DNA from 4 places in the Janthinobacterium lividum genome. Region 1 is predicted to be linked to each of the others. Evidence: predicted binding sites of a transcription regulator. Region 1 holds the regulator's gene; each other region holds the start of a gene.
What was found. The regulator LexA, encoded in region 1, represses DNA repair genes until DNA is damaged. The targets are predictions, from matches to a motif close to ACTGTATNNNNATACAGT.
Positions count from the first base shown of each region.

Region 2: the regulator LexA is predicted to act here: its motif matches at 2,835-2,852, upstream of U0004_RS21570 (PA0069 family radical SAM protein).
Region 3: the regulator LexA is predicted to act here: its motif matches at 1,830-1,847, upstream of recA (recombinase RecA).
Region 4: the regulator LexA is predicted to act here: its motif matches at 3,140-3,157, upstream of imuA (translesion DNA synthesis-associated protein ImuA).

Region 1 covers NZ_CP139976.1:5,015,472-5,021,417, forward strand. The annotation lists gene U0004_RS22660 (replicative DNA helicase) at 1-495, opposite strand, end outside; gene rplI (50S ribosomal protein L9) at 631-1,086, opposite strand; gene rpsR (30S ribosomal protein S18) at 1,114-1,404, opposite strand; gene priB (primosomal replication protein N) at 1,430-1,729, opposite strand; gene rpsF (30S ribosomal protein S6) at 1,750-2,139, opposite strand; gene lexA (transcriptional repressor LexA) at 2,415-3,050, shown strand; gene U0004_RS22690 (cystathionine gamma-synthase family protein) at 3,255-4,496, opposite strand; gene purF (amidophosphoribosyltransferase) at 4,540-5,946, opposite strand, start outside.
Region 2 covers NZ_CP139976.1:4,754,189-4,760,134, forward strand. The annotation lists gene U0004_RS21560 (LysR family transcriptional regulator) at 1-785, shown strand, start outside; gene U0004_RS21565 (gamma-glutamylcyclotransferase) at 847-1,437, shown strand; gene U0004_RS21570 (PA0069 family radical SAM protein) at 1,630-2,772, opposite strand; gene U0004_RS21575 (tRNA-uridine aminocarboxypropyltransferase) at 2,901-3,608, opposite strand; gene U0004_RS21580 (methyl-accepting chemotaxis protein) at 3,680-5,452, opposite strand; gene U0004_RS21585 (lipocalin family protein) at 5,719-5,946, opposite strand, start outside.
Region 3 covers NZ_CP139976.1:6,001,164-6,007,109, forward strand. The annotation lists gene recX (recombination regulator RecX) at 1-408, opposite strand, end outside; gene recA (recombinase RecA) at 636-1,739, opposite strand; gene U0004_RS27125 (response regulator) at 1,981-2,715, shown strand; gene U0004_RS27130 (sensor histidine kinase) at 2,718-4,250, shown strand; gene U0004_RS27135 (DUF4212 domain-containing protein) at 4,243-4,548, shown strand; gene U0004_RS27140 (sodium:solute symporter family protein) at 4,545-5,946, shown strand, end outside.
Region 4 covers NZ_CP139976.1:5,151,542-5,157,487, forward strand. The annotation lists gene U0004_RS23230 (alpha/beta hydrolase family protein) at 1-135, opposite strand, end outside; gene U0004_RS23235 (glutathione S-transferase N-terminal domain-containing protein) at 206-910, opposite strand; gene U0004_RS23240 (Y-family DNA polymerase) at 992-2,479, opposite strand; gene imuA (translesion DNA synthesis-associated protein ImuA) at 2,409-3,119, opposite strand; gene U0004_RS23250 (putative Na+/H+ antiporter) at 3,326-4,591, shown strand; gene U0004_RS23255 (GNAT family N-acetyltransferase) at 4,644-5,946, opposite strand, start outside.

The DNA.
Region 1 (5,946 bases):
CTGAGCGCCGCGCGCGCCCTCTTCGGCGATGGCGAAAATCTTCGATTCGGCCTCGTCAAGCATCTGCTTGACTTCCTTGCCTTGCGGGCTGAAGGCCGTGCCGGAGATATCGTCGGCGACGGTGATGAGCTTGCGCAGCACGCCGCGGTCGCGCACGATCTCGGCGTAGCGCCGGATGTTCGCGGCCGATGGCGTGTTTTGCGCCATGGCGTTCAGGTAAGCGAGTCCGCCCACATCATCGGCCTTGCCGAGCTGGGTCAGGGTTTCAAAAACAGTAATGACATCGGCTGGCTTGGAAGCGTTAACCATCTTGACGATTTGCTCGAAGATGATGCGATGGTCATAGCGATAGAAATCCTCCGCATGCATGAAGTCGGCGATGCGGTCATACGCGGCATTGTCGCGCAGCAGACCACCAATGACGGATTGTTCTGCTTCGATCGAATGCGGCGGAATACGGAGGGAATCCAGTTGCGGATCAGAGGGGGCGTTCATGGCGCGAATTATACCCGCTTCGGCGTGCTGGCAAAAATAAAGGGCTGAAATTGAGCGAAAAAAAGGCCACAAAAAAGCCGGGCGAACCCGGCTTTTCATAGTGCGGCAGCGCTTGCGGGCCAGGCCCGCAGACGATTACGCGTTCGCGTCTGGTACGACAGCGATAACAACTTCCACGACCACGTCGGTGTGCAGAGCAACCGAAACGTTGTGCTCGCCAACGATCTTCAGCGGGCCGGTAGGCATGCGGATTTGTGCTTTTTCGACAGCAAAACCTTGCTTGGTCAGCGCTTCAGCGATGTCGAAGTTGGTGACGGAACCGAACAGACGGCCATCAACACCAGCTTTTTGAGCAACTTGAACGGTCAGGCCGCTCAGTTTTTCGCCTTGGGCTTGCGATGCGGCCAGTTTGGCGGCAGCAGCTTTTTCCAGTTCGGCGCGCTTGACTTCGAATTCAGCCACAGCGGTTGCCGTAGCACGACGTGCCAGGCGTTGCGGGATCAGGAAGTTACGTGCGTAACCGTCTTTGACTTTGACGACTTCGCCGAGGTTACCGACGTTAACAACTTTTTCTAACAGAATGATTTGCATAGTTCTTCTCCAGGAATATCTGACCGATTAAGCGTGGTGCAGATCGGTGTATGGCAGCAGCGCGAGGAAGCGAGCGCGCTTGATTGCGGTGTCAACTTGGCGCTGGTAGTGCGCTTTGGTACCGGTCAGGCGTGCTGGCATGATCTTGCCGTTTTCTTGGACGAAGTCTTTCAGCGTGTCGACGTCTTTGTAGTCGACTTGCTCAACGTGAGCTGCGGTGAAGCGGCAGAACTTCTTGCGTTTGAACAACGGGTTTTGCTGTTTGCGTTTTTCTTTAAGCTTGAGCTTATTTTTGTCGAACTTTTTACCGAATGCCATGTCAGGCTCCTGTATCTAAAATGCGCTAGTCAGAATTGACTGCACTAAAATCAATGATGTGAAACACCAAACTCTTGCTGTTGCGGCTCTTCCTGGCCAGGAAACCCGTGAACTGATACACCCCGCCCAAGCTTGCCTGACTGAACCTGCCTGAAATTTCGCCAGCGGCTAGCGCGGCAACATCAAACTCGGTCAAACGGGCAATCCCTGCTTCCATCTGCTGCGAACTGTGTTGCAATACTGCATTCACAATCGGCAGCCCTGCCGGGGTATAGCGCAATATTTCGCGCTCGGCAATGATGGCGGTTACTTGTAGCTGGTTCAGCGCACGATCCTGGTCAAGAATTAAGCTGCTGCTGCGGCTGGAGCGGCTGCTGGTGCTTCGGTGCGGTGGCTTTTGGCCGCGTCTTCGCGTTGTACCGATTTCATCATCGGCGAAGGAGCTGTTTCAGCTTTCTTCATTTTAACGGTCAGGTGACGCAACACGGCATCATTGAATTTGAATGCTGTTTCCAACTCGACCAGGGTCTCGTTGTCGCATTCGATGTTCAGGCAGATGTAGTGTGCTTTAGGCAGCTTTTGGATCGAGTAAGCCATTTGACGGCGGCCCCAATCTTCCACGCGGTGAACCGAACCGCCGCGGGTGGTTACGCTGGCTTTGTAGCGTTCGATCATCGCGGGCACTTGCTCGCTTTGGTCCGGATGGACGATAAAGACTATTTCATAATGACGCATGCAAACTCCTTCAGGTCGGATTGATAATCGCCCACCCCGGCGTCAAGACGGGTGTGGGAAGGTCAGCCGAAGATTATAACCGCCTTTTGCAAACGTTTCAATCATTCCTTCCACAAGCGCCCGAAAAGCCCGCGCGCCACCGTGCTTTCCGCCCATGGACAAGTATTTCTTGCGAAATTCGCCTAAAACACGGAAATCCCCTTGCATAGTGGGCGATACTGTACAAAAATACAGACTGTTCATATAGACAGCATTTTAGTATGCACCCACCGCTCATGATCAAGCTGACAGCACGACAAGAACAAATCCTGAACCTGATCAAGGACGCGATTGAAAACACGGGCTTTCCTCCCACCCGTGCCGAAATCGCCAATGAACTGGGTTTCAAATCGGCCAACGCGGCCGAAGAGCATTTGCAGGCCCTGGCCCGCAAGGGCGCGATCGAGATTTCTCCCGGCACCTCGCGCGGCATCCGCCTGATCGGCGCGGCCGCTGAAGCCCTGCCATCGAAAGTGCCGGCAGCGCTGCTGATGTCGCTGCCCCTGATCGGCCGGGTAGCGGCAGGCTCGCCCATCCTGGCACAGGAAAACCTGGAAGCGAGCTACAACGTGGACCCCGCCCTGTTCTCGGCCAAGCCCGACTTCCTGCTGAAGGTGCGCGGCTGGTCCATGCGCGACGCCGGCATCATGGATGGCGATTTACTGGCCGTCAAGAAGGTCGATAGCGCCAAGAATGGCCAGATCGTCGTCGCCCGCATCGGCGACGAAGTCACCGTCAAGCGCTACAAGAAAACGGGTTCCGTCATCGAATTGCTACCGGAAAACCCCGACTTCAAGGTCATCACCGTATCGCCGGAAGATGAATTCGCCCTGGAAGGTTTGGCGGTAGGCTTGATGCGCAGCTGGCATTGATTGAGCGCGCCCTCATAAACCTACTGCGCAGCCCACTCTCGGGCATCCGTTGCTCGCTGTACCAATGTACAGCTCCGCTACTCAACCCGATATTGGGCTTGCTCGCTACGGTTTCTGAAGGCACGAAGACATTACCATTGAACGGCGAAAAACAAAGGGCCGCAACAGCATGACTGTTGCGGCCCTTTTCATTTATCCGGCGACTTATACATCGAGTGCCTGACGGAAATCCTCGAGCAAGTCCGCCTCATCCTCGATACCGACGGAGACGCGGATCAGGGATTCGGCGATGCCCATGCTGGCGCGGCGCTCGGCGCCCATCTCGTAAAAGATCGTATGGGCGACGGGAATGACCAGGGTGCGCGTGTCGCCGAGATTGCTCGCTGGAATGGCAAGATTGAGACGATTGAGGAAATCGAAGCAATCGATGCCATCCTTCAGCTCAAAGCTGAACAGCGAGCCATAGCTGCGGAACAAATCCGTTGCCAGCGCGTGCTGCGGATGCGCGGCCAAGCCCGGGTAATGCACGGCAGCTACCCGCGGGTCGGCAGCCAGCATGGTGGCCAGCGCCAGGGCGTTCGAGCAGGTGCGGTCCATGCGCAAGGCCATGGTTTCCGCGCCGACGGCGATATGGTGCGCCGCCTCCGGACCCAGGGAGGCGCCGAAATCGCGCAAGGCCTTGGCGCGGATTTGCGCGATGCCCCACTGCGCCGGCGCCGCCTTCTTGTAATTGTCGAAAATGTTCGGATACTGCGTCCAGTCGAACACGCCCGTGTCCGTCAAGCTGCCGCCCAGGGCATTGCCGTGGCCGCCGATGGATTTTGTCAGCGCATTGACCACCAGGCCCGCGCCCACGGCTTTCGGGCGGAACAGGTAGGGCGTCGTCATGGTGTTGTCGACGATGTACAAAATGCCGCGTTCCTTGCACAATGCGCCGATCTTCGCCAGGTCGGCGATCTGCGTGCGCGGATTGGCGATGGTTTCCACAAAGACGATGCGCGTGGCCGGCGTGATGGCGGCGGCCACATTGGCCACGTCCGTGGCGTCGACGAACGACACGGCGACGCCCTGCCCCGTCACCGTTTGCCACAGGCTGTTGGTGTTGCCAAACAAAAAGGCCGACGACACGACATGGTCGCCAGCGCGCAAGAGCGCCTGCACCACGGCGCCGATGGCGCCCATGCCGGTGGCGAAGCACAGCGTGGCGACGCCATCTTCCATCTTGTTGACCTTGTCTTCCAGCGCGGAGACGGTCGGATTGCCCTGGCGGCCGTAGCGGAAGCCGGGCTCCTTGCCCTGGAATACGGAAGCGAGCTGGCGCGCATCGCCGTAGCCGAAGGCAACGGAAGTATGCACGGGCTTGTGCAGGGAACCGTGCTCGATGCCCTTGCGGCGGTCGTTATGCAGGATGGTGGTGGTAAAGCCGTAGTTTTTTTTATCGTTCATGATCGCGGAGCAAAAAAAGCCCGGCGCTAGCCGGGCAAGATAATTACGCTTCTGTTGTCGCCAGGTTCAGGTTCAGCTGGGAACGCGGCGTATCTTCGGGCGCTGCCGCCTTCGGATGGTGGCGCGCATATTCCAGGCGGTCCAGGTATTCCTGCGACACGTCGCCCGTCACGTACACGCCATCGAAGCACGACGCTTCGAAGTTGGTCAGGGCCGGGTTGACGTCGGCGATGGCCTGCTTGAGCGCGCCGATATCCTGGTACACCAGGTAGTCGGCCGTGATTTCGCGGCACACTTCTTCCGTCGTGCGGCCATAGGCGATCAGTTCGTCGCGCGTCGGCATGTCGATGCCGTACACGTTCGGGTAGATCACCGGCGGCGCAGCCGAGGCGAAGATGACTTTCGTCGCGCCCGCTTCGCGCGCCATCTGCACGATTTCACGGCTGGTGGTGCCGCGCACGATGGAATCGTCGACCAGCAGCACGACCTTGTCCTTGAATTCGGACGGGATCGCGTTGAGCTTCTGGCGCACGGATTTCTTGCGCGCCGCCTGGCCCGGCATGATGAAGGTACGGCCGATATAGCGGTTCTTGATGAAGCCTTCGCGGTACTCGATGTTCAGCGCCATGGCCAGCTGGATGGCGGCCGGACGCGAGGAATCGGGAATCGGCATGACCACGTCGATATGCACGCCTGGCAATTCGGCGCGGATCTTCTCGGCCAGGTACTCGCCCATTTTCAGGCGCGTGGCGTACACGGAGGCACCGTCGATGACGGAGTCGGGACGGGCCAGGTAGACGAATTCGAACACGCACGGGTTCAGGCTGGCATTGTCGGCGCATTGGGCGCTGTGCAATTGCTTGTCAGCATCGATGAAGACGGCTTCGCCGGGACCGATGTCGCGCACGAAGCGGAAGCCCATGCCTTCCAGGGCCACGGATTCGGAAGCGATCAGGTATTCCGGACCTTGCTCCGTTTCATTGATGCCCAGGCACAGCGGGCGGATGCCGTGCGGGTCGCGGAAGGCCAGCAAGCCCACGCCGGCGATTTGCGCGACGGCGGCGTAACCACCCTTGACGCGGCGGTTCAGCACGGTAACGGCCTTGAAGATGGCTTCCGGGTCCAGGTTCAGGCCCGTCGTCGCTTCCTGGATTTCATGCGCCAGCACGTTGAGCAACACTTCCGAATCGGAATCGGTATTGATGTGGCGGCGGTCATTCTTGAACATTTCCAGTTTCAACTGTTCCCAGTTGGTCAGGTTGCCATTGTGCGCCAGGGTGATGCCGAACGGCGCATTCACATAGAACGGTTGTGCTTCCTCTTCGCTCGACGAACCGGCCGTCGGGTAGCGGCAATGGCCGATACCCGTCGTGCCTTGCAGCGAACGCATGTTGCGCGTACGGAAGACGTCACGCACGAGGCCATTGGCTTTGTGCATGGAAAACATACT
Region 2 (5,946 bases), 260 kb from region 1:
TCGGCCGCGAACTGTATCCGCTGTTTGAAAAGATGATCGAAGACCTCGATGGCGCCATGGCTGGCATCGCCCAGCGCAAGGCCCTGAAGACGGGCCTGGTGCGCATCGCCGCGCCGCAGATGATGGCGTGCACCCTGCTGCCGGAAGTGATCGCCGCCTACCGCCAGGCGCACCCGGACGTGCAGCTGCGCCTCGTCGACTGCCCCGTGGAAAACGTGTCGGCGCGCGTCTTCAGCGGCGAAGTCGATTTCGGCATCGGTCCCGAACGCGATCCGACGGCGGAAATCGCCGCGCAAGTGCTGTTCGAAATGCCCTTCGTGCTGGTCTACCCCGAGCAGCATCCGCTGCGGCAAAAGGAGAGGGTCACCTGGGCCGACGTGGGCGACTACCCGTTCATTTCGCTGCAGGGGCAATTTACGGAACGCCTGCTGCGCGACATGCACGGCGCGTTTCGCGAACTGTCGCTCAATCCCTATAACGAAGTGACGTTCATGACGACGGCGCTGGCCATGGTCAGCGCCAACCTGGGCATCACGGTCTGCCTGCCGTACGCGGAACCGATGGTCAAACTATATAATTTGCACATGCGCGCCCTGCACGAGCCGGAACTGACGCGGCGCTTTTTCGTGTACACGAAGACGGGACGTTCGCTGTCGCCGGCGGCCGAAAGCTTCATGGCCTTCCTGTTCCAGTTCGTCGAGACGCACGAATGGAACGTGGGGGCGAACGGCGGCGCAGCACGCGTGGCCTTGCCTGCGGACGGTTCGGCCGCCGCCCCTTTATAATGGCGCATCACTCCATACCGCCCGCACCATGACCCAAGCTGCCCTGAACGAGCTGTCGTCCATCGACGCCGCCACCATCGCCATCAACCAGCGCATGAACAAATTCGACGGCCACGCACAGGTCTGGCTGTTCGGCTATGGCTCGCTGATCTACAAGGCCGATTTCCCCTACATCGAGCGCCGCCCGGCCAGCATCGCCGGCTGGACGCGGCGCTTCTGGCAAGGTTCGCACGACCACCGGGGCACGCCGATGGCGCCAGGCCGGGTCGCCACCATCGTGCCGCAGGCAGGCGCCGTGTGCGACGGCATGGCCTATCTGATCACGCCCGAAGTCTTCGCCCATCTCGACCACCGCGAAAAGAACGGCTACCTGCGCCTGGCCACCGAGATCACCTTCAACGATGGCAGCAAGGCCGAAGGCCTGGTGTACATCGCCAACGAGGAAAACGCCGCCTTCCTTGGTGCCGCCCCGGAACTGGACATCGCGCGCCAGATCGCCCGTTCAAACGGCCCCAGCGGCCCGAACAGCGAATACCTGCTGCACCTGGCCAGCGCCCTGCGCGAACTGGGCAAGAGCGATCCCCATGTCTTTGCCATCGAACAACATCTGGCACAGATGCAGACACAGACACAGGATAACGCGACAGGATAGTGTCCCAACATAGCACCGCACGGCAGCACCGCGGCACCCTCCGGTGTCCGGGCAAGACCCTGCCTCAAGATGCCCGGACGATGGCGCGCCGCTCCCGGCGACCTGCGGCAATCCCCCGGCCGCAGGTCAGCGTCGCCCGCCTTTCAGCTCATGAGCGCGCCCCAGCATTCTCAGCGGCGAGAATGACTTAACCTAAAACAAATCCAGCTGCCCCGCATTGCCATTTTTTACTTTCGCGCCCAGCGGCGGCACCACCAGCGGGCGGCGGAACTGCGTGCAATCGAGCTGCTTGAAGCGGCCGCCCTTCCCATGCAAGCCCAGCCGGTGTACGGCTTTTTCAAAGCGTTGGCGGATGAGGTCGGCCCATACGCCTTCGCCCCGCATGCGCGTGCCGAACGCGCTGTCGTAATCCTTGCCGCCGCGCATTTCGCGCACCCGGTTCATCACGCGCTGGGCCCGTTCGGGGAAGTGTGCTTCCAGCCATTGCTGGAACAGGGGGCTCACTTCCCACGGCAGACGCAGCACCACATAATGAGCGTGGATGGCGCCCGCGTCGCACACGGCTTCGAGCAACTGCTCGATTTCCGGTTCCGTCACGAACGGAATGATGGGCGCGATGCTCACGCCCACGGGGATGCCCGCCTCCGTCAGGGTGCGGATCGTGCGCAAGCGTCGCGCCGGGGCGGCAGCGCGCGGTTCCAGGGTGCGCGCGATGGCCGGGTCGAGCGTGGTGACAGTGACGGCCACGGCCGCCAGGCGCCTGGCCGCCATGGGAGCCAGAATGTCGATATCACGCTCGATCAGCGACGATTTCGTGATCAGCGCCACGGGGTGGTCGCATTCGTGCAGCACTTCCAGCACCCGCCGCGTCAACTGCCGTTCGCGTTCGCACGGCTGATACGCATCCGTGTTCACGCCCAGGGCGATCGGTTCGGGCACATAGGAGGGCTTGGCCAGTTCGCGGCGCAAGAGTTCGGGGGCGTTCACCTTGGCGTAGATGCGGCTTTCGAAGTCCAGGCCCGGCGATAACCCCAGATAACTGTGCGTGGGGCGGGCAAAGCAATAGATGCAGCCATGTTCGCAGCCCCGGTATGGATTCAGCGAGACATTGAACGGCAAATCGGGCGAAGCATTGCGCGTGAGGATGGTGCGCGCCTGCTCGTCGCTGACCTGCGTCTTCCAGCCCGGCACCGCCGCCTCTCCAGCCTCCTCATCCAGGCCTCCCACGCTCCAGCCGTCATCGAAACCGGCGCGCGCGTGCACCTCGTAGCGCCCTTGCAGGTTCGAGACTGCACCGCGCCCCTTCTGGGCTTTCAGCGATTGCGGCGGCAACATGGCTTGCCCGGCGAAGCTGTCATCGTGCTCTGGAATGATTGCTTTCATGAACGGCCCCATCAACTGTATATATGTACAGTATACTATGCCGCTGTACGGACAAGATCAAGGGCTGGCGTAATGCCGTTTCACGCTTTTTCACCATGCGGCATGACATAACTCAACTGCTGCGCGACAAAACCGTCAAATGCCGCGATCAGGGGAACGAAGCGGGCCGCGTCCTGCTCCAACTGCATGAGGGCATAACACGTCGCTTCCAGGGTCGATAGCTGGTCTGGCGCGTGCGCCTTGCGGATCAGGTAATGGGAAGCGGGCGTACCGCGCAGGGGCAGGCGCGGCAGCTGTTGCAACGGGGGATTCAGATACAGCATCTTGCGGCTCTTGCGCCAGGTAGCGTCCAGCACCACCAGCCGCAACCGGGCCGAGAATCGGGCCGGATCGAGCAAGATGGCGGGGTCGAGCGCTGGCGGCGGCGCGATGCCCAGCGAACGGTCGCCGGGCGTCTCCGGATACAGCAGCACATTGTGCTTGTCTGCCAGCAATTCGGCGAGCGTATCCGGGGCAAACTGCTCGCCCGTCAACATGCGGCTGTTGGGCAAGCTCAGGTGCAGCAAGCGGGCGCTGCCCTTGGCATTGTGAACTTCCAGCGGATGCTGCAGGATCAGCACTTCCACCGCGTGGGAAACGGGGGCGATCCAGCGGCAGATGCAGCTGGATGCGGCGCGCAGGCAGGCTGGGCAGCGCGCCCGTTTGGCGGGTTCCGCCAGGGAAGACGAGGCAGCGGCAGGGCTGGAGATAGCGCTGGAAATCAGGCTGGAGGTACGGCGGGTAGTCATGGCGGAGCGCGTTCGCGGCTGTCTTCAAGCCGCGATTGTAGCGCCCACGCCATGCCAAGGGGAATCTGCGCTTAAAACTCTTCCCATTCGTCGGCGCCCGACGCCACCGGCGCCTTCGGCACGGGTGCGCGCGCAGCTTCCGCTTGCGCCGCCTTGCCCGGCGCGGGCGCGGCTACGGTGGTTGCCGCCGGCGCGCGGTGCCTGGCAGGCTGGATGGCGGGCCGTATTGCAGGTCGAGTGACAGGTTTTCCTGGCGCAGACGCTGTCACGGACGGACCGGCACTGGCCGAAACATAGTGCTGCGTTGCATCGAGCTTGAACAGGCCCACCACGTCAGCCAGCTTGGCCGCCTGTTCCTGCATGGATTCGGCCGCCGCGGCCGCTTCTTCCACCAGCGCCGCGTTTTGCTGCGTCACCTGGTCCATCTGGCCGATGGCCTGGTTGACCTGTTCGATGCCGGCGCGCTGTTCATCGCTGGCGTCGGTGATCTGGTTCATGATCTGCGTCACATGGCTGATGCTTTGCACGATCTCGTCCATGGTACGGCCCGCCTTGTCCACCAGTTGCGAACCGGCTTCGACTTTTTGCACGGAATCGTCGATCAAGCCCTTGATTTCCTTGGCCGCCGCACTGGAGCGTTGCGCCAGGTTGCGCACCTCGGATGCCACGACGGCAAAACCACGGCCCTGCTCGCCAGCCCTGGCCGCTTCCACGGCCGCGTTCAGGGCCAGGATATTCGTCTGGAAAGCAATGGCGTCGATGACGCTGATGATGTCGACAATCTTGCGCGAGGAATCGTTGATCGAGCCCATGGTGCTGACCACTTCCGACACCACCACGCCACCCTTGCTGGCGATCTGCGAGGCGTCGATGGCCAGCTGGTTGGCGCTGCGCGCATTGTCCGCGTTGAGCTTCACGGTGGAAGTCAGTTCTTCCATGGAAGACGCCGTCTCTTCCAGCGAACTGGCCTGTTCTTCCGTGCGCGACGACAAGTCCAGGTTGCCGGCGGCAATTTCGCTCGACGCCGTGCTGATCGATTCGGTGCCGGCGCGCACCTGGCCCACGATACTGACCAGTTTGTCGTTCATGTTTTTCAGCGCATGCATCAATTGCCCTGTCTCATCGCGGCTTTCCACGACGATATGGCTGGTCAGATCGCCGGCGGAAACAGCTTCCGCCACCTCGACGGCTCGCGTGATGGGGCGCGTGATCGAGCGCGTGATCCAGTATGCGCAGGCGATGCCCAGCAAGATGGCCACCACGCCCAGCGAGATCAGCAGCAGACGGCCGTTTTCGTAGCGCGAACGGATTTGCGCGGCCGTTTCATCGAGCAATTTGGCTTCCAGCAATTCCAGCTTCTTCAGCGACGCCAGGTAGATGTCGCGCTTGACAGCCATGTCGCCTTCGTACAGGCGCTTGCCCAGTTCCAAGTCGCCCGCATTCTTGGCCTTGAACACATTCTTGCGCACTTCCGTGTAGGCCTTGCGCGTGCTCAACACTTCCTGGTACAGCGCCTGCTCGTCCGCGCTCAGTTCGCTCTTGCCGATATCGTTCTGGATTTCCGTGGCGCGGGCAGACGAGACCGCCATTTCCTGTTCAAACTGCTTCTGGTGTTCGGGGTCGCTGACTTTCCAGGCGGCCGCCGTGCGCGCCGCATTGACCTCGATGACCTTGGTCCATTCACCGATCAGGCGCTCATTGCGCACCTTGACGTTGACGAGCGCATCGGTTTCCTTGCTGGCGCTTTGCATCTGCACGATGCCCACCACGGTCAGGCTGGTCAACAGGAGCAGGACGGCGGCAAAACCGCCACCGAGACGTACGCCGATTTTGAGGTTTTTCATTGCGTGATTCCTATCTGAAAAAAACGATGCACAGACGCCACGAAACCGACCTACTGCTACGTATCACAATATAGCAGGCATCTGCCGTGCGGCAATCACGAGCGGCGACGCAACGCTACCCGCGTCACCAGAATGGCAGCACGCCGCAGCGCACCACTTTGGAGCAGATTGTGAGTGAATCAGAGTGGTATTGCAAGAAATAACATGCAGAAAAGCAACAACCAGAAGGCGGTATGCCGCCACGAACGGGCGGCAGGCAAGCAAGGTCAGTCTTGCTTCACATAGATCAATTTTGACGTATCGAAACCCAGGCCAGCGGCTTTCTCGATCAGGCGCTGCTGCAAGGCCGGGTCCATGGTGGGCGTGCGCGACAGCAACCAGAAGTAAGACTTGTCGGGGCCGCTGATCATGGAATAGCTGTAATTTTGCTGATCGAGGTCGAAGACGATGTAGGAACCATAGAAGGGACCAAAAAACGACACTTTCAGGTAAGC
Region 3 (5,946 bases), 990 kb from region 1:
CTGGGAAAAACCGCGCTGCATCAGGAAGCGCATCTGCTTGTTGCGCTGCTCGGCATCCTGCGCCACCTCGCCAAATTTGCGGCGCCACACTTCGCAGGCACGCGCAACCTCCCCTTCGGCCAGGCCCGCCTTGAGTTCCTGCAGCGCCTCGCCACCGATGCCATGGCTTTGCAATTCCGCCATGATGCGGCTATTGCCGAAACGGGCCGAGCGGCGGTGGATCAGCGACTCGGAAAAACGCTCCTGCGATAGCCAGTTCGCCTGCTCCAGGCTGTCGAGCAAGGCTTCCACATCGTCGCCCTCCTGCGCATGGCGCTGCAGCTTGCGCCGCAATTCCATGCGGCTGTGTTCGCGCATCGACAAAAAACGTAGCGCCCTGCCCTTCAGGCTTAGTTGTACTGCGGCCATACACCCACCTTGTCTTTCATTCCACGATCAAGCCATCCAAACACAATCGCCGCCCGGCGCAACAGCGCGGGACGGCGATCGTGGTCATACTATGCGGCGAGCCGCGCGTAGGTCGGATTAGGCCCCTTGGGCCGTAATCCGACAACATTGTTGGCGTCTGATCCGACAACATTGTTGACGTCTGTGGTGTTGTCGGATTACGCGCGGCTTTGCCGCGCTAATCCGACCTACTCTGCCTTGGCTTCCGCAGCCTTGGCAGCCTTGTCGGCGGCTTTATCCGCTTTTTCCGGCTTTTCAGCGGCCAGCGGCGGCAGTTCGCGCACGCCCAGCGAAGCGCGGACCTTGTTTTCGATTTCGCGGGCCAGCGCCGGACGCTCTTGCAGGAAGGCACGTGCGTTGTCCTTGCCCTGGCCGATGCGTTCGCCGTTGTAGCTGTACCACGAACCGGATTTTTCCACGATCTTGGCATCCGAGCCCAAATCCAGGATTTCGCCTTCGCGCGAGGTGCCGGCGCCGTACAGGATGTCGAAGTGCGCTTCCTTGAACGGTGGCGCGATCTTGTTCTTGACGACCTTGACCTTGGTTTCGTTGCCGATCACTTCATCGCCGGACTTGATCGAGCCGGTGCGGCGGATATCCAGGCGCACGGAGGCGTAGAATTTCAGCGCATTGCCGCCGGTGGTCGTTTCCGGGCTGCCGAACATCACGCCGATCTTCATGCGAATCTGGTTGATGAAGATGACCAGGGTATTCGTGCGGTTGATGGAGCCGGTCAGCTTGCGCAGGGCTTGCGACATCAGGCGCGCTTGCAAGCCTGGCAGGGAATCGCCCATGTCGCCTTCGATCTCGGCGCGTGGCGTCAGTGCGGCCACGGAGTCGATGACGACGAGGTCGACGCTGCCCGAACGCACGAGGGCGTCGCAGATTTCCAGTGCCTGCTCGCCCGTATCCGGTTGCGAGATCAGCAATTCATGCAGGTTCACGCCCAGCTTTTGCGCGTAACCGACATCGAGCGCGTGCTCGGCATCGATAAAGGCGCAGGTGCCGCCCAGTTTTTGCATCTCAGCGATGGTTTGCAGGGTCAGGGTGGTTTTACCCGACGATTCCGGACCGTAGATTTCCACCACGCGGCCGCGCGGCAAGCCGCCCACGCCCAGCGCGATATCGAGGCCGAGCGAACCGGTCGACACGACTTGCACTTCTTCGATCGCTGCGCTGGCATCCATGCGCATGACCGAACCTTTGCCAAACTGCTTCTCGATCTGCGCCAGTGCGGCGGCGAGCGCCTTGGCTTTTTCCGATGCGGGTACTACAGCTTTTTTATCGTCCATATGTTCTTTCAGCCGTTCTACAGTTGCGGATTCACGTGAATCCGGCAGCCTGCGATAGCGCCAGTGGGTTAAATTCTTTACACAGACAGTACTGTATAAAAAAACAGTGATCAATGCAAGCGGAACGTGGATTTGTTTTGAAACAGATCAATACAAGCCTGGTTTCTCACAAAAACTCGCCACCTTGCGGAAAATGAAACACAATACAAACTTCTACCGCCGCAAGCATAGGAAGTGCACCATGCGTATTTTACTTGCCGAAGATGACAGCGTGCTGGCCGATGGCCTGACCCGCTCGCTGCGCCAGTCCGGTTATGCGATCGACTACGTCAAGACGGGCCAGGAGGCCGATACGGCCCTCTCCACCCAGGAATTCGACTTGCTGATCCTCGACCTGGGCCTGCCCAAGATGTCCGGCCTGGAAGTGCTGCGCCGCCTGCGCGCGCGCGCCTCGCTGCTGCCGGTGCTGATCCTGACGGCCGCCGATTCCATCGAGCAGCGCGTGAATGGCCTCGACCTCGGTGCCGATGATTATATGGCCAAGCCGTTCGCCTTGTCGGAACTGGAGGCAAGAGTGCGCGCCCTGACGCGCCGCGGCGCCGGCGGCGGCGCCACCATCATCAAGCACGGCCCCCTCAGCTATGACCAGGTGGGGCGCAGCGCCTACATCAACGACCAGATGCTCGACCTGTCGGCGCGCGAACTGGGCTTGCTGGAAATCCTGCTGGGCCGCACGGGCCGCCTCGTCTCGAAAGAACAGCTGGTCGACCACCTGTGCGAATGGGGCGAAGAAGTGTCGAACAACGCCATCGAAGTGTATGTGCACCGCCTGCGCAAGAAGATCGAGGTGGGCGGCGTGCGCATCGCCACCGTGCGCGGCCTCGGCTATTGCCTGGAAAAATACTCGGAAGCGGCGCGCCTGAACGCCGAAGCGGGCGAATCGGCAAGCCCGGCCAGCGGACCCGCCAGCAAGTGAAGGTGCGCGAGGCGCCAGCGGACGAGGCGGATGACGACGACTGGTTCGAGCCACCCACCACGGAGCAGGACGACACCATCGAGCATTCGCTGTTTGGCGAAATCCTCGACTGGATGCTGGCGCCCTTGCTGCTGCTGTGGCCGATGAGCATCGCCATCACCTATCTGGTGGCCAAGGGCATCGCCAATCAGCCGTTCGACCATGCGCTGGAAGACAGCGTGACCGTGCTCACGCAGCAGGTCAAGCAGGCCGACGGCGCCATGCTGCGCCGCGTGCCGGAAAAGAACAGTAACAACAAGGGCCGCGACTTCCTGCGCGGCGACGATATCGACACCCTGTATTACCTGGTGGTGGGTCCGCGCGGCGAATACCTCGACGGCGACCGCGATTTGCCGCCGCCGCAGGACCCCGACAAATACCGCAGCGGCATGGTGCTGTTTCGCAACGACACCATCCATGGCACGCCCGTGCGCGTGGCGTTCAGCTATCTCGACATTCCGTCCAGCAACAACGACGAGCCGCACCGCGCGCTGGTGCAGGTGGCGGAAACCCTGGAAAAACGCGCCCAGCTGGCCAATGAAATCATCAAGGGCGTGATCTTGCCGCAGTTCATCATCCTGCCCGTGATCCTGGCCCTGGTCTGGTTTGCCCTGGCGCGCGGCCTGTCGCCGCTGGCGCAATTGCAGGAACGCATACGCGCCCGGCCGCCCGACGATTTATCGCCCATCGAATCGGGCCAGGTGCCCGAGGAAATCACGCCGCTGGTCGGTTCGCTCAACGAGATGCTGGCGCGCCTGTCGTTGTCGATCGACATGCAGAAACGCTTCATCGCCGATGCCGCGCACCAGATGAAAACGCCGCTGGCCGGCATGCGCATGCAATCCGAGCTGGCGCTGCGCCAGACCGACCACGACGAGATCCACCGCTCGCTGCTGCAACTGGCGAAAAGTTCGGAAGCGGCCACGCGCCTGGTCAACCAGCTGCTGGCCCTGGCGCGCGCGGAAAACCAGCCTCAGGCAGGCACGGCGTTCGAACCGATCGAGCTGAGCGAACTGGCGCGCGGCGTGGTGCAGGACTGGGTGCAAGCCTCGTTTGCCCAGCATATCGACCTGGGCTTCGAGCAGCCCGCCTATGCGATCATGATTTCCGGCAATGCCATGATGCTGCGCGAGCTGCTGAGCAACCTGATCGACAATGCCCTGCGCTACACGCCGTCGGGCGGCAGCGTCACGGTGCGCGTGCGCAGCACCCTGGAACTGGCCATCCTGGAAGTGGAAGATACGGGCCCCGGCATACCGCAGGCCGAGCGGGCCCACGTCTTTGAACGCTTTTACCGCATTCTCGGCAGCAATGTCGACGGTAGCGGCCTGGGCCTGGCCATCGTGCGCGAAATTGCCCAGCAGCATGGCGCCGAAGTCGATATTTTTAACAATCCGCGCGCGCACTCGCCGAAGCTGCCGGGCACCCTGCTGCGCCTGAGCATCGCCTTGCTGTTGCCGGACGCGCCAGAAGAGGATGAGGTCACGTATGGATAAGCCCAGCCTTCCCGCAGTGCCGTTGCGCACGCCCAACTCCGAGCTGCAGTCGCGCCGCGATATCCACTGGCGCAAGACGCGGCGCCTGACGGCCATCCTGCTGCTGGTCTGGCTGCTGACGGGCTTCCTGACCGTGTTTTATGCGCGCGAACTGTTGCATTTAAATCTGTTCGGCTGGCCGCTGCCCTTCTATATGGCGGCCCAGGGCGCCTCGCTGGTGTACCTGGCCATCATCGCCTTCTATGCCTGGCGCATGCAGCGCCTCGACCGGGCTTTTCATGCAGAGGAGCACGCATGAGCGACCAGCGCAGCTTCTTTGCGCGCCTGTGCCGCTACTATTTGCTGTTTACGGCCGGTTTTGCCGCCTTCCTGCTGGCCCTGTCGGTGCTGGAACAGGAAGGCATGCCGCGCGCATGGATCGGCTACCTGTTCATGCTCGTCACCATCACCCTGTACGCCACCATCGGCGTCATCAGCCGCACCTCGAACGTCACCGAATACTATGTGGCGGGACGCAGGGTACCGGCCATGTTCAACGGCATGGCTACGGCCGCCGACTGGATTTCTGCGGCCAGCTTCATCAGCCTGGCTGGCGGCCTGTACCTGAACGGCTTTGACGGCCTGGCCTTCATCATGGGCTGGACGGGCGGCTATTGCCTGGTGGCGCTATTGATCGCCCCCTATCTGCGCAAGTTCAGCCAGTACACGATTCCCGATTTCCTCGCCGCCCGCTATGGCAGCGGTACCGACAAACGGGGTGCCAGCGTGCGCGTGGTAGCCGTGGCCGCCACCATCATCGTCTCATTTACGTATGTGGTGGCGCAGATCTACGCCGTCGGCCTGATCGCCTCGCGCTTCACGGGGGTGGATTTTTCCGTCGGCATCTTCCTGGGCCTGGCCAGCATCCTCGTCTGCTCTTTTCTTGGCGGCATGCGCGCCATCACCTGGACGCAGGTGGCGCAATACATCATCATCCTCGTCGCCTTTCTGATTCCCGCCATGTGGCTGTCGGTCAAGCATGCGGACAATCCCGTGCCGCAGATCGCCTACGGCAAGGTGTTGCCGCAACTGAGCGCGCGCGAACACGTGCTGGAAACGGACCCGAAAGAAAACGAGGTGCGCGCCATCTTCCGCCAGCGCGCCATCAGCTACCAGGCGCGCATAGACGGCTTGCCCGCCTCCTGGGAACAAGGCCGTCTGACGGCCCAGCGCCAGCTCGACAGTTTGCGCCAGCGCAATGCCTCATTGTTCGACATCCGCAATGCGGAGCGCTACCTGATCGCCTATCCGAAAAGTCCCGATGAAGCGCGCGCGCTGTGGCAAGCCGCGCAGGCGCACAACCAGAAGCGCGCCGAGCCGATCATTCCGCACGCGCAGCCATTTCCCGCCGCCGACAGGGAGCAGTCCGACATCAAGCGCAACAATTTCCTGGCCCTCGTGTTTTGCATGATGCTGGGCACGGCCGCCCTGCCGCATATCCTCATGCGATCCTACACCACGCCCTCCGTGCACGAGACGCGCGTCTCCGTCTTCTGGACCCTGTTCTTCATCTTGTTGATCTACCTCACGATTCCTGCGCTGGCCGTGCTGGTCAAATACGATATTTACTCGGCTCTCGTGGGCACACAATACGCGAACCTGCCCACCTGGGTGTCGTACTGGGCCAACGTGGACAAGCTCAGTCCCCTGATCAGCA
Region 4 (5,946 bases), 140 kb from region 1:
GGCCAGCACATCCTTGCCGCAGGTAAAACAGTGGGCGAACAGCGCATACGCGCGGATGGCGCCGTCGGGCGCATCGAGGCGCGCCGCCAGCACATGGCCGTGCGCGCCGGGAAAATCTTGCCGGGTGGATTTCATTGTCTCAGATCAAAGCTGCCGCGCAGGGCGGCCGATGGCGCATTGTAGCGCCGCCCGGCCACTTCCTGCTTTAATCCCGCTTGGGAATATTGACTCCTTTGGCAACGGCTGGCCTGGCCAGAAACGCGTCCAGCGCGCGCTGCACATGCGGGAAATTGCCAAAGCCGACGAGGTCGCCCGCACCATAGAAACCCACCAGGCAGCGCACCCACGGGAAGATGGCGATGTCGGCAATCGTGTACTGGCTACCCATGATCCAGTCGCGGCCCTGCAGGCGCTGCTCGAGCACGCCCAGCAGGCGCTTGGCCTCGCCGATATAGCGTTCCAGCGGCCGCTTGTCCTCGTAATCCTTGCCGGCGAATTTATGGAAGAAGCCCACCTGGCCAAACATGGGGCCGATACCGCCCATCTGGAACATCAGCCACTGTATCGTTTCATAGCGCAGGCCTGCGTCCTGGGGGATGAACTTGCCCGTCTTTTCGGCCAGGTACAGCAGGATGGCGCCCGACTCGAACAGGGCCAGCGGCTTGCCATCGGGACCGTCCGGGTCGAGGATGGCGGGAATCTTGTTGTTCGGATTGAGGGACAGGAAGGCGGGCGACAGCTGGTCATTCTGCTCAAAGCTGACCAGGTGCGGCTCGTACGCCAGGCCCAGTTCTTCCAGCAGGATCGAAACCTTGATGCCGTTCGGCGTCGGCAGCGAGTACAGTTGCAGGCGCTCGGGATGCCGGGCAGGCCATTTTTGGGTGATGGGGAAGTCGGAAAGCTGTGTCATGGATATCCTTCATTTCAATTAAAGATGCGGCGCCGGGCAGCCAGTATAGCCAAGCATGGCAGTTTCAGCAGGACAGCGCATTCAGCCAAACAAGCCATGCAAGAACCAGCGCGGCGCGGCATCTTCTCCGCTGCCGGCGATGCGTTCACGGTAGACCCAGTAGTGGGCATGGTCGAGGCCTTCGGCGATGAAGTAATCGCGCGCCTGTGACTGGCCCCACCAGCCCGCTTCGATGCGCTCGGCGACAGAGACCATTTTCAGGGGCGAGCCATAGAAGGGCCGGTGCTCGCGCATCAGGAGGGTGATGGGCTGGGCCAGCAGCCAGCCGGGACGGGGCATGCCGGGCAAGCCCGGCGGCAAGTCCGGCACCGCGTTCTTGGCGCCAGGCTTGACGGACAGCGGCAGCCACTGGTTGGCCGCCTCGGGACGGTAATCGGCGCGCGGCGCGGCTTGCAAGACATTGTCCGTGCCCAGGCGCGCCACCAGCAATTCCATCAAGCGCTGGCGCTCTTGCGGCGTGCCGCCCGGCTCGGGGAACAGGGTGTCGCTGGGCGGCGCCATCGGCTGCACCTGCAGCGCTTCCAGCGTGAGGCCGATCACGGGCGCGTCCAGCACCAGCTGCGCCAGGCGTTCCTTGAGCAGGCGCACCAGGTGCTCGTCGCGCCAGACGGCCTCGCCCAGCGCCAGGTCGATGACGGTGGGCGCACGCGCCACCCGGCCCCGCTCGTGCGCCAGCAACAATTGGATGCGCTCGACGGCAAATTGCCGCGCGCACAGCCAGCCCGTCATTTGCTGCAGCAGCCGGCGCGCTCCGAACAGCAGCGCGTCGGCGTGCTCCACGCGGTCGAACAATTCCAGGCTGGCGCGGAACGTGGGCGGCGCTTCGAGCCACAGGTACAGTTCCGTGCCGTGGCCATGCGCATCGTCGAGCATGTCGAGCAAGGCCCCGCCGCAGCGGCGCTGCAAGCCGGGCCGGGGCAAGTGGCGCAGCTGCCCCAGGGTGCGGCAGCCGATGCCGTCCAGCCATTCCAGATAGGGGCGCGCCGGCGGCAGCAAGGCGCACGGCAGGCGGTCGAGGCGGCGCACCAGGCTGGCCATGCTCAATGTGCGGCCCCGGCGCGTAGCGGCGCGCGCCATCAGCCAGGCGCCGCGCGCCGTGGGGGCGCACGACAGCCGGGCCGTGTAGCCGAGCGCGCGCAAGCTGGCCGCGATGTGCCGGCACAGGGCGCGCACGCCGCCGAACAGGCGCAGGCTGGCGCCCGCATCGACGAGCAGGGTCGCTTCCTCGCCCTGCGCCACCAGCGGCGAATATTGCAGCAGCGCCAGCGCCACCGCCTGCAGCGCCTGCGCTTCCAGCTCGGGCGAGCGCTCGTGCAGGCGCGCCTGCGGCGCCAGCATCAGCGCACCGGCGCGGCGCATGCCCGGCCGGATGCCGGCCGCCCGCGCCAGCGGCGACACGGCCATCACTTGCTCCTGCTCCAGCACCACGCCGAGGCTGTCAACCGACCAGCGCGGGCAAAACACTTCGAGCGGGAGCCGGGGCAGGCACAGGCCGATCCAGAGTCGCATGGCGTAGCAGTAATGAAGGAGGTTGCAGGGGCAGGAACAGGGGCGCGTCGCGCTGCGGTCCCCGGCGCTTGATGAAGCCAATCTCGATGCCGCCGGCGGCCGGGCGCACGGACAGGCGCAGCGGCGCCGGCGACGCATCCTGCGCGCCGTGCAGCGGGCGCAGCATGCAAAACAGGGTGTTGCCGGACTGCGCGGCCAGGTGCAGCCGGCGCAGGCTGTCGGCGCGCACATGCGGCTGCCAGAACAGCAAGGCGCCGCAACTACCGCTGCGCAAGATGTTTTCCGCCGCCCACAAGGCATCCTTGCTGCTGGCGCTCTTTAACCACAGCAATTGCGACGGCGCCAGCCCCTGCGCGGCCAAGGCCAGCGCCTGCGGCGGATGGGGCGGTTGCAGCAGCACGATGGGCAAGCCCGGCAGTTGCGCCAGCGCGGGCGCCAGCAGCCGCAATTCGCCGCTGCCCGGCTGCTGCACCAGCAGATCGATGAGGTTGCCGCTGGGCCAGCCGCCGCCGGGCAACTGCGCGGACAGGGCGGCAAAGCCCGTATCCAGGCAGCGCGTGGCGCCCTGCCCCAGCTGCGATGCGCGCCACAGGGACGGGTGCAAGGCTTCCGGCGAGGCCATCAATTGGTAATGTTGCATAATTGTATATAAAGATAAATACTGTATGCATATACAGTACTATCCAGCCCCGCATTTGGCAAGGCTTATCTGCGCCGCAGCTCCCCGGGGGACGTCCCGCCACGTCCGAAAAACACCGTTTTTCACATCGATTGCTGTACCATAAGCACTCTCCTTACCGTCTGGCAACGTACCAGTCGGCCTCCTCCGTCCATAAGGAAACGCATTTGACCACCATCCAAATCATCAGCGCCATCGTCTTCGGGCTTGCGCTCATCCACACCTTTGCCGCCAAGTCGTTTGAAACCTTGTCGCGGCGCCACCCCCGCCATGCGGGCCTGCTGCACTTGCTGGGCGAAGTGGAAGTCGTGTTCGGCTTCTGGGCCTTCATCTTGATCATCATCATGGCCTTTGTCTCGGGCGGCGATGCTGCCATCGAGTATGCCGAGTCGCGCCATTACACGGAGCCGCTGTTCGTCTTTGTCGTCATGGTCGTGGCTGCCTCGCGCCCCGTGCTCGACGCCGTGCAGCGCCTGTTGAAAGGCGTGGCGCGCGTGATGCCGCTGCGCACGGAACTGGCCCTCGTCTGGCTGGGCCTGGCGCTTGTGCCCCTGACGGGTTCGTTGATCACGGAACCGGCCGCCATGACCCTGGCCGCGCTGATGCTGGCACCGCAAATCTTCCGCCCGGGCATCCCTGAATGGCTGAAATACGGCGCGCTGGGCGTGCTGTTCGTCAACGTTTCCATCGGCGGCACGCTCACCTCGTACGCGGCGCCGCCCGTGCTGATGGTGGCCACCACGTGGAACTGGGATAGCGCCTACATGGCTAGCCATTTCGGCTGGAAGGCGGCCATCGCCGTCCTCGTCAACGCCACGGGCGTGAGCATTTTGCTGCGCAAATACCTGCACAGCAACACCTCCGACATCAAGCCGAAGGCCGGTGAAGTCGAAGCGCCAAAAGTGCCGCTGGCCGTCAGCCTGGTGCACATGATCGTGCTGGCCGGCGTCGTCGCCCTGGCGCACCATCCCGTGCTGTTCATCGGCCTGTTCCTGTTCTTCCTCGGCTTCGTGCAGGCGTATGAGCGCTATCAAAGCCCGCTGATCCTGAAAGAGGGTTTATTGGTCGGCTTCTTCCTCGGCGGCCTGGTGGTACTGGGCGGCATGCAGCAATGGTGGCTGCAGCCCATCGTTTCCAGCCTGAAACCGCTGGCCCTGTTCTTCGGCGCCCTGGGCTTGACAGCCATTACCGACAATGCGGCCCTCACTTACCTCGGTTCGCTGATCGTCGGCATGACGGACGAAGCGAAATACATGCTGATGGCCGGCGCCGTGGCCGGCGGCGGCCTGACCGTCATCGCCAATGCGCCGAACCCGGCCGGCGTGGCCCTGCTGCGCCGCGGCTTCAAGGATGAATCGATCGGCGCCGTCGGTTTGCTGGCCGGCGCCCTGCTGCCGACGGCCGTGGCGGGCCTGGCCTTCCTGGCCCTGTAAGCCTCATCACGGGGCGGCTGCCGGCCGCCCCTGCTGCCTGCAATTTCCCTCTTCAGTTTCCTTCATACACGAGGAAATGCAGCCGGTCATAGAACAGGCTGTAGGCATAGTCGAACGTGCCCACGCTGCGAAAACCCTTGTGCAGATACACTTGCAGCGCTTCGCTTTTTTCCCATACCGTCAAGGTGATGCGCGCACAGCCCTTGCGGCTGGCCAGGTCGCGGATTTCATGGAACATCTGCCGGAACAGGCCCTGCCCCCGGTATTTCTCGTCGATGGCCAGGCTGCTGACGAAACAGTCGTCGGTGCGCGCATGCGCGAGCACGAATGCGTCATACGCATCGTCGAGCGCCTTCATGTCGTCCCGGTAATACGAGACGGCGCCGCAAGCCTGGAACTCGGCCATCGTGGCGGCCGTGAAGAAGCCGATGAAACGCCCGTCTTCGTCATGCAGGCCGTGGATGTGCTGCAGATACGGGTCGATATTCTGCCGCCGCTGCAATTCGACGAACTGCAGATTGAGTTTATTGCCGAACGAGCAGTATTCGAGATAGCTGGTGGCAAACAGCAGTTTCGCCATGCGGTTCCTCGTCTCATCGCCCAGCAGTTCACCCGGCACCAGCTTGAGCGGCGCATGCGACAGCAGGCCCGCCTGCGTCTCGTCGCCGGACGGGACGGCATCGCTGGCGACCGGCATGCGACTGCCGTGGCGGCCCACGGTCGGGCGCCAGAAATCGCCAGCGGCAATATGCCGCGAACGGTGGGCCAGCAGGTAGCGGCAAAAGACGCCATTCACGCGATCGAGCTGCGGGTCGTCCGACAGCACCGAGTAATAGTGAAAGTGGTCGATGTCCGCCCGCAGCTGGGCCGCATACGCCATGCGCGGCACTTCCTCGATATCGAACACATCGACGATGTCGGGCAGGCTCAAAGGATCGTCGAGCTGCCAGCCGATTTCGTCGAGCCTGGCGACGCAGCGCGCATACGCGCGCCGTTCCTCGTCACTGAGGGGAATGTGCACGTCGGTAATGATATCGTCCAGCAAGCGCATGCCCCGGATGCCGCCCGCCACCGCTTCCCGCGCACCGTCATACAGCACGCAATAGCGCTGGTAGAACTCGGCATGGCTGAGCAGGGTCACGCCCAGGTTTTTCTTCCATTCGGCATAGAACTGGCCAAACAGCTGCGCCTCGAATTGCGGGCAGGAACGAGGAATCCGCGCATCGATACCCGCATAGGCGATGTTCACATTGCGCTGGATCACACGCAGCGCGGCATCGTTCTTCTTGGCGATCAGCATGCCCGTTTCATCGAGAAACAGATTCATCCAGCTGACATGCTGGCGCTCTTCGCTG